2 linked regions of the Nitratireductor mangrovi genome follow. The protein of the gene in region 1 binds, or shares a complex with, the protein of each later gene. Links are inferred from orthologs where the notes say so. Each region holds a gene or a part of one and is shown on either strand. Other genes may lie near its edges.

What was found. The genes of interacting proteins can lie anywhere in the genome.
Region 2: the proteins of tldD (region 1) and FQ775_RS12255 are in contact, whole or in part, in a solved structure (PDB 5NJ9), measured with the Escherichia coli proteins. The link is inferred for Nitratireductor mangrovi from one-to-one orthologs.

Annotation. Positions count from the first base shown.
Region 1 is NZ_CP042301.2:309,018-315,175, reverse strand. Bases 1,846-4,647 are described here. They hold tldD (metalloprotease TldD), read left to right. Parts: upstream 1,846-2,454; coding sequence 2,455-3,840; downstream 3,841-4,647. Other genes in these bases: FQ775_RS01475 (NAD-dependent deacylase), read left to right, coding at 3,966-4,647; FQ775_RS01485 (hypothetical protein), read right to left, coding at 2,194-2,334; FQ775_RS01490 (invasion associated locus B family protein), read left to right, coding at 1,846-2,144. Also shown: ctaD (cytochrome c oxidase subunit I), read right to left, coding at 1-374; coxB (cytochrome c oxidase subunit II), read right to left, coding at 414-1,280; more of FQ775_RS01490, read left to right, coding at 1,635-1,845; more of FQ775_RS01475, read left to right, coding at 4,648-4,670; FQ775_RS01470 (cupin domain-containing protein), read right to left, coding at 4,706-5,206; FQ775_RS01465 (TetR/AcrR family transcriptional regulator), read right to left, coding at 5,241-5,831; FQ775_RS01460 (class I SAM-dependent RNA methyltransferase), read right to left, coding at 5,980-6,158. UniProt on the Escherichia coli protein: Metalloprotease involved in CcdA degradation. Suppresses the inhibitory activity of the carbon storage regulator (CsrA).
Region 2 is NZ_CP042301.2:2,489,873-2,494,502, forward strand. Bases 1-2,952 are described here. They hold FQ775_RS12255 (TldD/PmbA family protein), read right to left. Parts: upstream 2,173-2,952; coding sequence 829-2,172; downstream 1-828. Other genes in these bases: FQ775_RS12250 (3'(2'),5'-bisphosphate nucleotidase CysQ), read right to left, coding at 27-842; FQ775_RS12260 (monovalent cation:proton antiporter-2 (CPA2) family protein), read left to right, coding at 2,321-2,952. In the rest of the region: more of FQ775_RS12260, read left to right, coding at 2,953-4,144; FQ775_RS12265 (VOC family protein), read left to right, coding at 4,172-4,588; FQ775_RS12270 (MATE family efflux transporter), read left to right, coding at 4,603-4,630.

The sequences.
Region 1 (6,158 bases):
ATGTCCGGTGCGCCGATCATGATCGGCACCATCCAGTTGGCGAAGCCGCCGATCAGCGCCGGCATGACCATGAAGAAGATCATGATCAGGCCGTGGCCGGTCGTGAACACGTTGTACATGTGCTTGCCGGCGTCGAGCGCGGTCGCGCCTTCGACGCCGTAGACCATCTCTGCCAGGCCATGGAATATCTGGATGCCCGGCTCCGCCAGTTCCCAGCGCATCATCACCGACAGGAAGCCGCCGATGATGCCCGCGATGATCGCGAAGATCAGGTAGAGCGTGCCGATGTCCTTGTGGTTGGTCGAATAGACCCACCGCGTCCAGCCATAGGGCTTGTGGTCGTGTTCGGCGTCGTGAGCTGCAGCGCCAGCCATGTTAGAGCTCCGTTTCCCTGTTCCCCAGACCGCGCGGCATCAATTGCCGGCGTCCGCAACCCTGGTTTCGGCCTCGACCGCCGCCATCAGCGCCTTGTTGGCGCCCGGCAGGTCGGACTGGGCCGCGGCAAGCCAGGTATCGTACTGTTCCCGCGTCACCACGCGGATGCCGATCGGCATGAAGGCATGGTCCTTGCCGCACAGTTCCGAGCACTGTCCGTAATAGAGGCCTTCCTTCTTGGCCTTGAACCAGATTTCATTGATGCGCCCGGGCACGGCGTCGGTCTTCACCCCGAAGGCCGGCATGGCGAAGGCATGGATGACGTCGCTCGCGGTCACCAGCACGCGAACCGTCGTATCGACCGGCACGACAACTTCGTTGTCGACGGCGAGAAGCCTCGGATAGGCCGCCATGTCTTCCTTGCCGAGTCCGGCGCGGTCGTCGTCCTGCAGGATCAGCGAGGAAAAGTTGAGAGGCTCCTCGGTCTGGTATTCGTAATCCCAGTACCACTGTACCCCGGTCGCCTTGATGGTGATCTCGGGGTCTTCCGGCGGCGTGTACTGGGCGGTCAGCAACTGGAACGAGGGCACTGCGAGGAAAAGCAGGATGACCACCGGCCCGACCGTCCAGATGACCTCGATCAGCGTGTTGTGGCTGGTGCGCGACGGCGTCGGGTTGGCGCTTTCGCGGAAGCGGAAAATCGCCCAGGCGAGCAGCGCCAGCACCAGGATGGTGATCGGGACGATGAACCAGAGCGTATAGATCTCGAACCAGGTGGTCTGCTCCATGATGGAGGTGACCGCCGGCTGGAAGCGCCACTGCCAGGGTTCGGGCTGCGCGGCGAGGGCTGGCGCCGATACCGTCAGCGCCGGAATGCCGGACAGGATCGCCAGGGGCTTTCTCATCACGCTTCTCTTCTCCTCGATCGGAATGCGCGGCCGTCAGCCTGTGCGCGCCAAATATCGCCGGGCAGGACTCCCGGTCGCGAGTTGGCCGTTAAAACCATACTCTCCGGCCGTCCGCAAGAAAGCCCCCTTTCGATGCCATGCGGCATTTTTGCGCGAAGCCTCGAAATGGCAAGCGGCGGGCGGAAAGCCACCGCGGTCGGCCGCAACAGCGTGACGGCGTCGCATTTCGGACCGATTTCGCATGCATCTGCGGAGATCGTCCGAATTCCGGGCCTGCCGCGCCCGTGGCGGCTTTGTTTGGGCCCTTGCGCGGGATAGATTTGGGTGATTCGCCCTGGAGCCGACATGCCGATGATATTTGCACGCGCCTTCGCCGCGGCCGCCCTGGCGGCACTTCTTCTCGCCCTGCCCGGCGGCGCGTCGGCGCAACAGGCCGGCTCGGTCCGCTCGACCCATGGCGCATGGTCGATCATCTGCGACATTCCGGCCGGCGCGACCGGCGAGCAATGCGCGTTGATGCAGAATGTCGTCGCCGAGGACCGTCCCGAGGTCGGGCTTTCGGTGGTGGTTCTGAAGACCGCCGACAACAAGGCCGAGATCTTGCGCGTCCTCGCTCCCCTCGGCGTGCTCTTGCCCAACGGGCTCGGCCTCAACGTCGACGGCAAGGACATCGGCCGCGCCTATTTCGTGCGCTGCTTCCAGGACGGCTGTTACGCCGAGGTGATTCTGGAAGACCCGCTGCTGGAGACTCTGAAGACGGGAACCGCGGCGACCTTCATCGTGTTCCAGACGCCGGAGGAAGGCATCGGCATCCCGGTCGACCTCGCCGGCTTTTCTGCGGGTTTCGCCGAACTTCCCTAACGTTTCCGCATTTTTCCGGAGGTTTTGCCGCGGGTTTCGCGACCATTCCTCACCTGCGCAGCCCGAGGAACACGCCGAAGCCGCCGGCGATGCCCAGCCCAAGCCCCATCAGCGCGTAGTCGCGTCCGAACGGCAAACCGCAGGCAAGGCCGACCACGGCGCCGATCGAAAGCCAGATCAGAAGTCGCATCGCGCCAATCGTCCGCCTTGCATGCAAGTCCGCTCGAGCGCGACTATATAGGCGGGAAAAGCAGATTCCAGAAGACGGAGTTCATCAGTCGTGGCCACCCCCCTTCTCGAACGATTCGACATCTCGGAAGAAGCCGTCCGCCGGCATGTCTCGCAGGCGATCGCCGGTGCCGACGACGGCGAGCTCTTCCTGGAATATTCCGAAGGCGAGGCGCTTGTCTTCGACAACGGCCGCCTGAAGACGGCGAATTTCAATCAGGATCAAGGGTTTGGCCTGCGCGCGGTGGCCGGCGAGGCGACCGGCTATGCTCATTCGAGCGAGCTTTCCGAAAGCGCGCTGTTGCGCGCGGCCGACGCCGTCTCGGCGGTCAAGGCCGGGTACTCCGGCACGCTTGCCGATGCCCCGGCGGGCACCAACCGCAAGCTCTACGGTGACGAAAACCCGATCGCGGAACCGGGCTTCGCCGAAAAGGCCGGGCTGCTGCAGGAAATCGATGCCTGGCTGCGGGCGAAGGACCCGCGCGTACGCCAGGTGACCGCATCGCTCGCGGCGTCATGGCAGAATGTCGAGATCTTGCGCGCCGACGGTCATTTCGTTCGCGATATCAGGCCCTTGGTGCGAATGAACGTCTCCGTCGTGGTCGGCGACGGCGACCGCCAGGAGACCGGTTCCCATGGCATGGGCGGGCGCAAGTCGTTCGGCGAGTTCGTGGCCGAGGGCTCGTGGCAGCACGCGGCCAGTGAGGCGCTGCGGCAGGCGCTGGTCAATCTGGAGGCGGTGGCAGCCCCCGCCGGCACCTTCGACATCGTGCTCGGCGCCGGCTGGCCCGGCGTGATGCTGCACGAGGCGGTCGGCCACGGACTCGAAGGCGACTTCAACCGCAAGAAGACCTCGGCCTTTTCCGGCCTGATGGGCCAGCAGGTAGCCGCCAGGGGCGTCACCGTCGTCGACGACGGCACCATCGCCGAGCGGCGCGGTTCGCTCACCATCGACGACGAAGGCACGCCAACCAATCGCAACGTTCTCATCGAGGACGGCAAGCTGGTCGGCTACATGCAGGATCGGCAGAATGCGCGTCTGATGGGCGTTGCGGCGACCGGCAACGGCCGGCGCGAATCCTACGCGCACGAGCCGATGCCGCGCATGACCAACACCTTCATGACCGGCGGCGACAAGGAACCGGCCGAAATCATCGCTTCGGTGAAGGACGGCATCTATGCCGTCTCCTTCGGCGGTGGCCAGGTCGACATTACCTCGGGCAAGTTCGTCTTCGCCTGCACGGAGGCCTACCGTATCGAGGACGGCAAGGTGACCCGGCCTATCAAGGGCGCGATGCTGATCGGCAACGGCCCCGACGCCATGCACCGGGTCTCCATGATCGGCAACGACATGAAGCTCGACACCGGCATCGGCATGTGCGGCAAGGCGGGCCAGGGCGTACCAGTCGGCGTCGGCCAGCCACATCTCAGGATGGACCGCATGACCGTCGGCGGCACGGAAACCTAGGCGCACCCGGGCCGCCCGCGACAACACTTGTCTATCGCTTTCTCACAGGGAGGCCCGTTTGTCCCCCACGCTTCGCGTACAACGCGTCTAGATGACCATCAACCGGCGATCTTGATAGACAAACCATGACCCCCTCCTCCATCGTCATCCTCACCGGGGCCGGAATCTCCGCCGAATCGGGCGTCGACACCTTTCGCGACAAGGACGGCATCTGGTCGAAGATCGACTATCGCGATGTCGCAACGCCGGAGGGCTTTGCCCGCGACCCGGCGCAGGTGCACGATTTCTACAACCAGCGCCGCCGCGGCATGACCGGCGTGACGCCCAACCCAGCGCATGCCGCGCTCGCCGAACTCGAAAGGCGCTACGACGGCGACTTTCTGCTGGTCACGCAGAATATCGATGATCTGCACGAGCGCGCCGGATCGCGCAAGCTGATCCACATGCATGGGGAGCTTGCGCGGGCGCTGTGCGCCAATTGCGGCAACCGGCAGGAATGGAACGGCGACCTGTCGGTCGAACTCGCCTGCCCGTCCTGCAACTCGCCCGGCTTCATGCGCCCGGATGTCGTGTGGTTCGGCGAAATGCCCTATCACATGGAGCGCATCTACGAGGCGCTGGGCAACTGTGATCTGTTCGTCGCCATCGGCACCAGCGGCACCGTCTACCCCGCCGCCGGCTTCAACGAGGAGGCGCGTATGGCGGGTGCCCATACGGTCGAACTCAACCTCGAGGCGACGGAGGGCTCCTACAGGTTTGCGGAGACGCAGCACGGCAAGGCGAGCGAGATCGTGCCGGCCTTCGTGGAGCGGGTGTTGGGCCGCGGCTGACGAACCTCAACGGCGGCCGAGGCTTCCAACCAGCTTCAGGCGAGCAGCTCGCATCCGTATTTGCGGACCGTGGCCGGCAGTGTCTCGAAGTCGGGCATCGCCTCGCCCTCAAGCGGCAGCCTGAACTCTCCGGCCGGTTCGCTGGTCTCCATCAGGAGGCCTTCGAAACCGCCGGGCGTGAACAGGAACAGCAGTCGGGCTGGCCCGCGCCTGATCGCATAGCGATGAGGCACGCCGCGCGGGCCGAACAGCATCGTGCCCGGACCCGCATGCGTGATGGTGCCCCCAACCTCGAACTCGACCTCGCCCTCCAGAACCCAGAAAGTCTCGTCCTCTCGATGGTGAACGTGTAGTGGCGTCTCGCTTTCGTCCTCGCGCACTTCGACAAGCGTGTACAGCCCGCCCGTCTCCGCACTCGTCGCCTTGATCAGCGCCAGCGAACCCATCCACCAGCGGGCCGTTCCTTCATCCTTGCCACGCGCAAACACCCGCGAAGCGTTCTCCGACAGTTGCGAAGTCTCGATAGCCGCGGTCATCAACGTTTCCTTTCCTGACAGCAACAAAAGCCGGCTAGCTGCCGGGCGACTCTTTCGCCTGCTCCAGCCAGCAAACCACCATCGCCACCAGCGCGTCAGCCGCCTCGCTCGCATCAAGGCCACGCTCGTTCATCGCCTTGAACGACGGAAAATCGAACAGCGCGCTCACGATTCGCGCCTGAACGACCGTAGGGGCGGCCGGACGCAGTGCCGTTCCAACGAGGTGCGCGACCACGCCGCGCAGATAATCTTCCCATTCACGGATCGCCGGCAATTCGCGTTCGCGCAGGTCACTCTCCAGATGACGGCCACCGCGCTCGTAGAAGGCGAACAGCGCCGTCGCGACGCGGCGAAGCCTGTCGGAAACAAGCGTCGCATCGCCGATCAGATGATCTGCGTCTTCCGCCGAAGGCGGCCGGATTCGCTGCATCAGCAGCTCCCCGCATGCCGGCACAAGCTCGGCCAGGGTCGGGAAATGCTTGTAGACCGTTCCCAGCGCCACATCCGCCTCCTGCGCGATGTCCTTCCAGCTGGTCGCGAGAATTCCCTTCTCGCCATGGAGTTGCATGGCCGCCTGGACGATCCGCAGGCGCGTGTCGGCGACGGCTTCGCTCCTCTTCTTCATGCGATACCGGCGCGGCGACATAGGATGGACCCTTTAATTGGATAGATGGTACAGTCAAATGTTCAACATGGCAAGATCACATGTCGCCGCCAGGCAGGCGCCGCCCGCACTGCAGCCGGTGGACGGCCACGATCTGTCTCGGGAACGATCAGCGCCGACGGCGGGGCTTCTCCAGAAGCGCCACGGCCTCGACATGCGGCGACCACAGGAACTGGTCGAACGGCGTCACCTTCTTCAACACATAGCCGCCGCCGACGAGGATGCGCAGGTCGCGCGCCAGCGTGGCGGGGTTGCAGGACACCGCGGCGACCAAAGGCACGTTGCTCG
Region 2 (4,630 bases), 2.2 Mb from region 1 along the record:
CTTTCGCCGGCAGCCGGGGACAAGGCTCACCGTGTGCCGGCCGATTCAGGCGCCCCTGCGGCGATGGCCCGCGCCAGCCCGGCCAGGAGCGGGCCGCTGCCGGCGACCAGGGCTCCATGGCGCGGTGACGGACCGGCATAGATCGGACGATCTCCGTTCTCGTCGAGCACTTCGCCGCCGGCCTCGGTCAGGACGAGGTCGACCGCGGCGAGATCCCAGTCATGGGAATTGGGTTTGACGAAGGTCGCGTCGAGCTGGCCCGAGGCGATCAGCGCGATGCGGTAGGCGAGCGATGGTACGTAGGGGGTCCGCTTCAGCGTTGCGCGCAGTGGCTCGGCGACCGCATCGATGAGCGGTTTCGGGCCGCCGACCATCGGCGTCGGGCCGGCCTTGCGCACCGCGATGGCTCGGCCGTTCAAGAACGCGCCCGCGCCTCGCCGAGCCCAGTAGATTTCGTTTTTCGCCGGGCAGTCGAGCACGCCGGCAACGGCCCGGCCGCCTTCCACCACGGCGACGCTGACGCACCAGGTGCTGCGGCCTTCGATGAAGCCGCGCGTGCCGTCGATGGGATCGACGACGAAGGTCCGGTGCGCGCCCCTACGCTCATGGCCGGCGGTCTCTTCCGACAGCCAGCCATAATCCGGCCGGGCGCCGCCGAGCGTCCTGCGCAGGAAGCGATCGACACTGATGTCGGCTTCGCTCACCGGCGAATTGCCGCCTTTCATCCACACATCGGGATCCTTGCGGAAGTAGCGCAGCGCGATGCGGCCGGCCTCGGCCGCGGCGTCTCGAACGAGGTCGAGATCGGACTCGTCGGAAGAAAACGCCTCAGCTCCCGGCAAGCGTCATGCCCTCGATCAGAAGCGTGGGAGCGGCCGTGCCGAAATGGCGGTCGATGTCGTTGGCCGGTATCATGTTGAGGAACATGTCCTTGAGGTTGGCCGCGATCGTCACTTCCGACACCGGGTAGGTGATCTGGCCATTCTCGATCCAGAAGCCCGAGGCGCCGCGGCTGTACTCGCCGGTGACCATGTTGACGCCCTGGCCGAACACCTCTGTGACGTAGAAGCCGGACTTCAGCGCACCGATGAAGTCTTCGGGCGTGGCCTCGCCCGGCTCGATCGCGAAGTTCGTCGAGGACGGGGTGATCGACGATCCCGAACGCACCCCGCGGCCATTGGTCTCCAGTCCGAGTTCGCGCGCCACGGCGGTCGAAAGCAGCCAGTGGCCGAGCACGCCCTTGTCGACCATGACGAGCGGCAGGCCGGCGACACCTTCCCCGTCGAAGGGCCGCGAAGACGGGCCGCGCACGCGCCGCGGCTCGTCCGTCACCGTGACCGCCGCGTTGGCGACCTTCTTGCCCATGCTGTCACGCAGGAAGCTGGTCTTGCGGGCGACCGACGCGCCATTGATCGCGCCGGCGAGATGCCCGGCAATGCCGCGCGCCACGCGCGGGTCGTAGACGACGGTCACCGGACCGCTTTTCGCCTTGCGCGCGCCAAGCCGCCTGACGGTGCGCTCGCCGGCCTTGCGGCCGATCGCCGCCGCATCCTCCAGATCGGCGAAATGCAGCCGCGAGGAAAACTCGTAATCGCGTTCCATCGCCGTGCCCTCGCCGGCGACGACGCTGACGGAACGCGAGAAGCGCGAGGCGACATACTGGCCGACAAAACCGCTGGAGGTCGCAAGCATCAGCCCGCCAAGGCCGGCGCTGGCGCCGGCGCCGCTGGAATTGGTGACGCCTTCGACCGCTAGCGCGGCTTCCTCGGCGGCGAGAGCGTCGGCGCGCAGCCGGTCGGCGCCGATTTCGGTTGCGTCGAAGAGATCGAGGTCGGGGACCTGGCGCGCCAGGAATTCCTCGTCCGCCAGTCCCTGGTGGGGGTCTTCCGGCGACGCCTTGGCCATGGCGACCGCCCGCTCGGCCAGCGCGGCCGCGTCGGCGCCGGCCGTCGCCGAGACGCTGGCGACGCGCTTGCCGACAAACACCCTGAGCGAGATGTTGTCGCTTTCCGAGGCGTCGGTCGATTCGACCTTGCCGAGTCGCACCGAGACGCTGGTCGAGCGGCTGCGCACCACCACCGCGTCGGCCACCTCGGCGCCAGCACGGCGTCCGGCCTCGACAAGCGCGCTCACCGTATCGACGAGCTTTTCGGTATTCATCGGTTCCGACATGCGGTATTCCCGGTTGGAAGGCCTCGCCATGCGGGCAGCGTTGGCAGCGTCGCGGACAGCCCCCATCTATTGCCCCGCGCATGCATGTGCAATGGGCGGACGCCAGGCGGGCCCGCATCAAGGTTCGGTCGACAAGCAGGGGAACGACATGGCTGCCGAGGGCGCGACCTATTTCTCGCAGGCACTGCTGCTGCTCGGCGGCGCCGTCGTCGCGGCGCCGCTGTTCAAGCGCGTCGGCATGGCAACGGTCCTCGGCTACCTGGCCGCGGGCGTGGCGATCGGCCCGGTCGCGGCGCTGATCACCGATGGCGAGGGTCTGCTGCACGTCGCCGAACTGGGGGTCGTGCTCCTCCTGTTCATCATCGGGCTCGAACTGAAGCCGTCGCGGCTCTGGGCGATGCGGCGGGAAATCTTCGGGCTCGGCCTGGCCCAGGTCGTCATCACCGGCATCGTCCTGACCGCGGCCACACTCGCCATGACCGGGCTCGAATGGCAGCCTGCGGTGATCGTCGGCTTTGCGCTGGCGCTGTCGTCGACGGCCTTTGCCATGCAGCTTCTCGAGGAGCGCGGCGACACCAACCGCAATTACGGCCAGACGGCGTTTTCGATCCTGCTGTTCCAGGATTTGGCCATCGTTCCCCTCCTCGCGCTGGTGCCGCTCTTCGCGCCCGGCGGCGGCGAGGGCGAGCGCTCCGGCCTCGAACAGTTCGCAATCGCCGTCGTCGCCATCGTCGCGCTCTTGGCGGCCGGGCGTTACTTGCTCAACCCGCTCTTCCGGATCATCGCCAACACCGGCGCCAAGGAGGCGATGATCGCGGCCGCCCTGTTCGTCGTCCTGGGTGCCGCCGCGCTGATGCAGTTCGCCGGCCTTTCGATGGCGATGGGCGCCTTCATCGCCGGCGTGATGCTCGCCGAATCATCCTACCGGCACGAACTGGAAGCCGACATCGAGCCCTTCCGCGGCATTCTGATCGCCCTTTTCTTCATGGCCGTCGGCCTGTCGCTCGAACTCGACGTCATCGTCGACAACTGGCTGACGATCATCGTTGCCGTGCCGATTCTCATGGTGCTCAAGGCGGTCTGCATCTACGCCCTTTGCCGTCTGTTCGGGTCGCCGCACGCGAGTTCCGTGCGCGTGGCCCTGCTGCTGCCGCAGGGCGGCGAGTTCGGTTTCGTGATCTTTTCGGCCGCCGCCGCGGCGTCGATCTTCTCGCATGACACCTCCTCGCTGCTGATCTCGGTGGTGACGCTGTCGATGGTGCTGACGCCGATCGCGTCCGGCCTCTCGCGTTTCCTCATCCCCGCCGAGGAGGAGGAGACGATGGAGGAGGATTTCCACGGCGCCGGCTCCGATGTCCTGATGATCGGCTTTTCGCGTTTCGGCCAGATCGCCGCGCAGATCCTCCTGTCGGGCGGCCGCGACGTGACCATCATCGACCACTCCGCCAATCGGGTGCGTGCGGTGGAAAAGTTCGGCTTCCGCATCTATTTCGGCGACGGCACCCGCAAGGACGTGCTCGAGGCCGCCGGCATCCGGCGTACCAAGATCGTCGCCGTGTGCACGCGCGAGAAGGAGGCGACCGACAAGATCGTCGAACTGGTGCAGATGGAATATCCGCATGCCCGTCTTTATGTGCGCTCCTACGACCGCACCCATGCGCTGGAGCTGCGCGCCAAGGGCGTCGACTACGAGCTGCGCGAGACCTTCGAATCGGGCCTGCTGTTCGGCCGCCGCACGCTGGAAGCGCTCGGCTTCGACGAAGAGACGGTTGCCGAGATCGGCGAGGACGTGCGCCGCCGCGACGAGGAGCGGCTGGCGATCCAGGCCGTCGAAGGTCTCTATGCCGGCTCCGACAAGCTCAAGACCCGCCCGATGACGCCCGAACCCCTGATCAAGCCCAGCCGCGAATCCCGCCGGCTCGACAAGACCGGAACGACAGATGCGTCGCAAGGCGCCGAGCCCGCGGAATAGCCGGCAATTGCCAGCGGAGAACAGTTCATGACGCCCTTCCACCTCGCCTTTCCGGTGCGCGACCTCGGAGAGACACGGCGCTTCTACGCCGACGTGCTCGGCTGCGAGATCGGGCGCTCGTCGGAAAGCTGGGTCGATTTCTCGCTCTTCGGCCACCAGCTCTCCGCGCATTTGCGGCCGGACACGGGTGATCCGGCGGGCGCCGGCACGGTCGACGGCGTCGCCGTGCCCATCCCGCATTTCGGTGTCGTCTTGGAGATGGCCGATTGGCAGGAACTGGCCGAACGGCTCGAGGCGCGCGACGACATCGCCTGGATCGAGCGGCCGCAAATCCGCTTCCGCGGCCAACCGGGCGAGCAGGCGACGCTGTTCCTGCGCGATCCCTCGGGCAACGCGCTCGAGTTCAAGGGCTTTGCCTCGCTGGAAAAGGTGTTCGCGGCGTAACGCCGCGAGCGGCCATGGCAGCAGCGGACAAGGCCGCAGCGC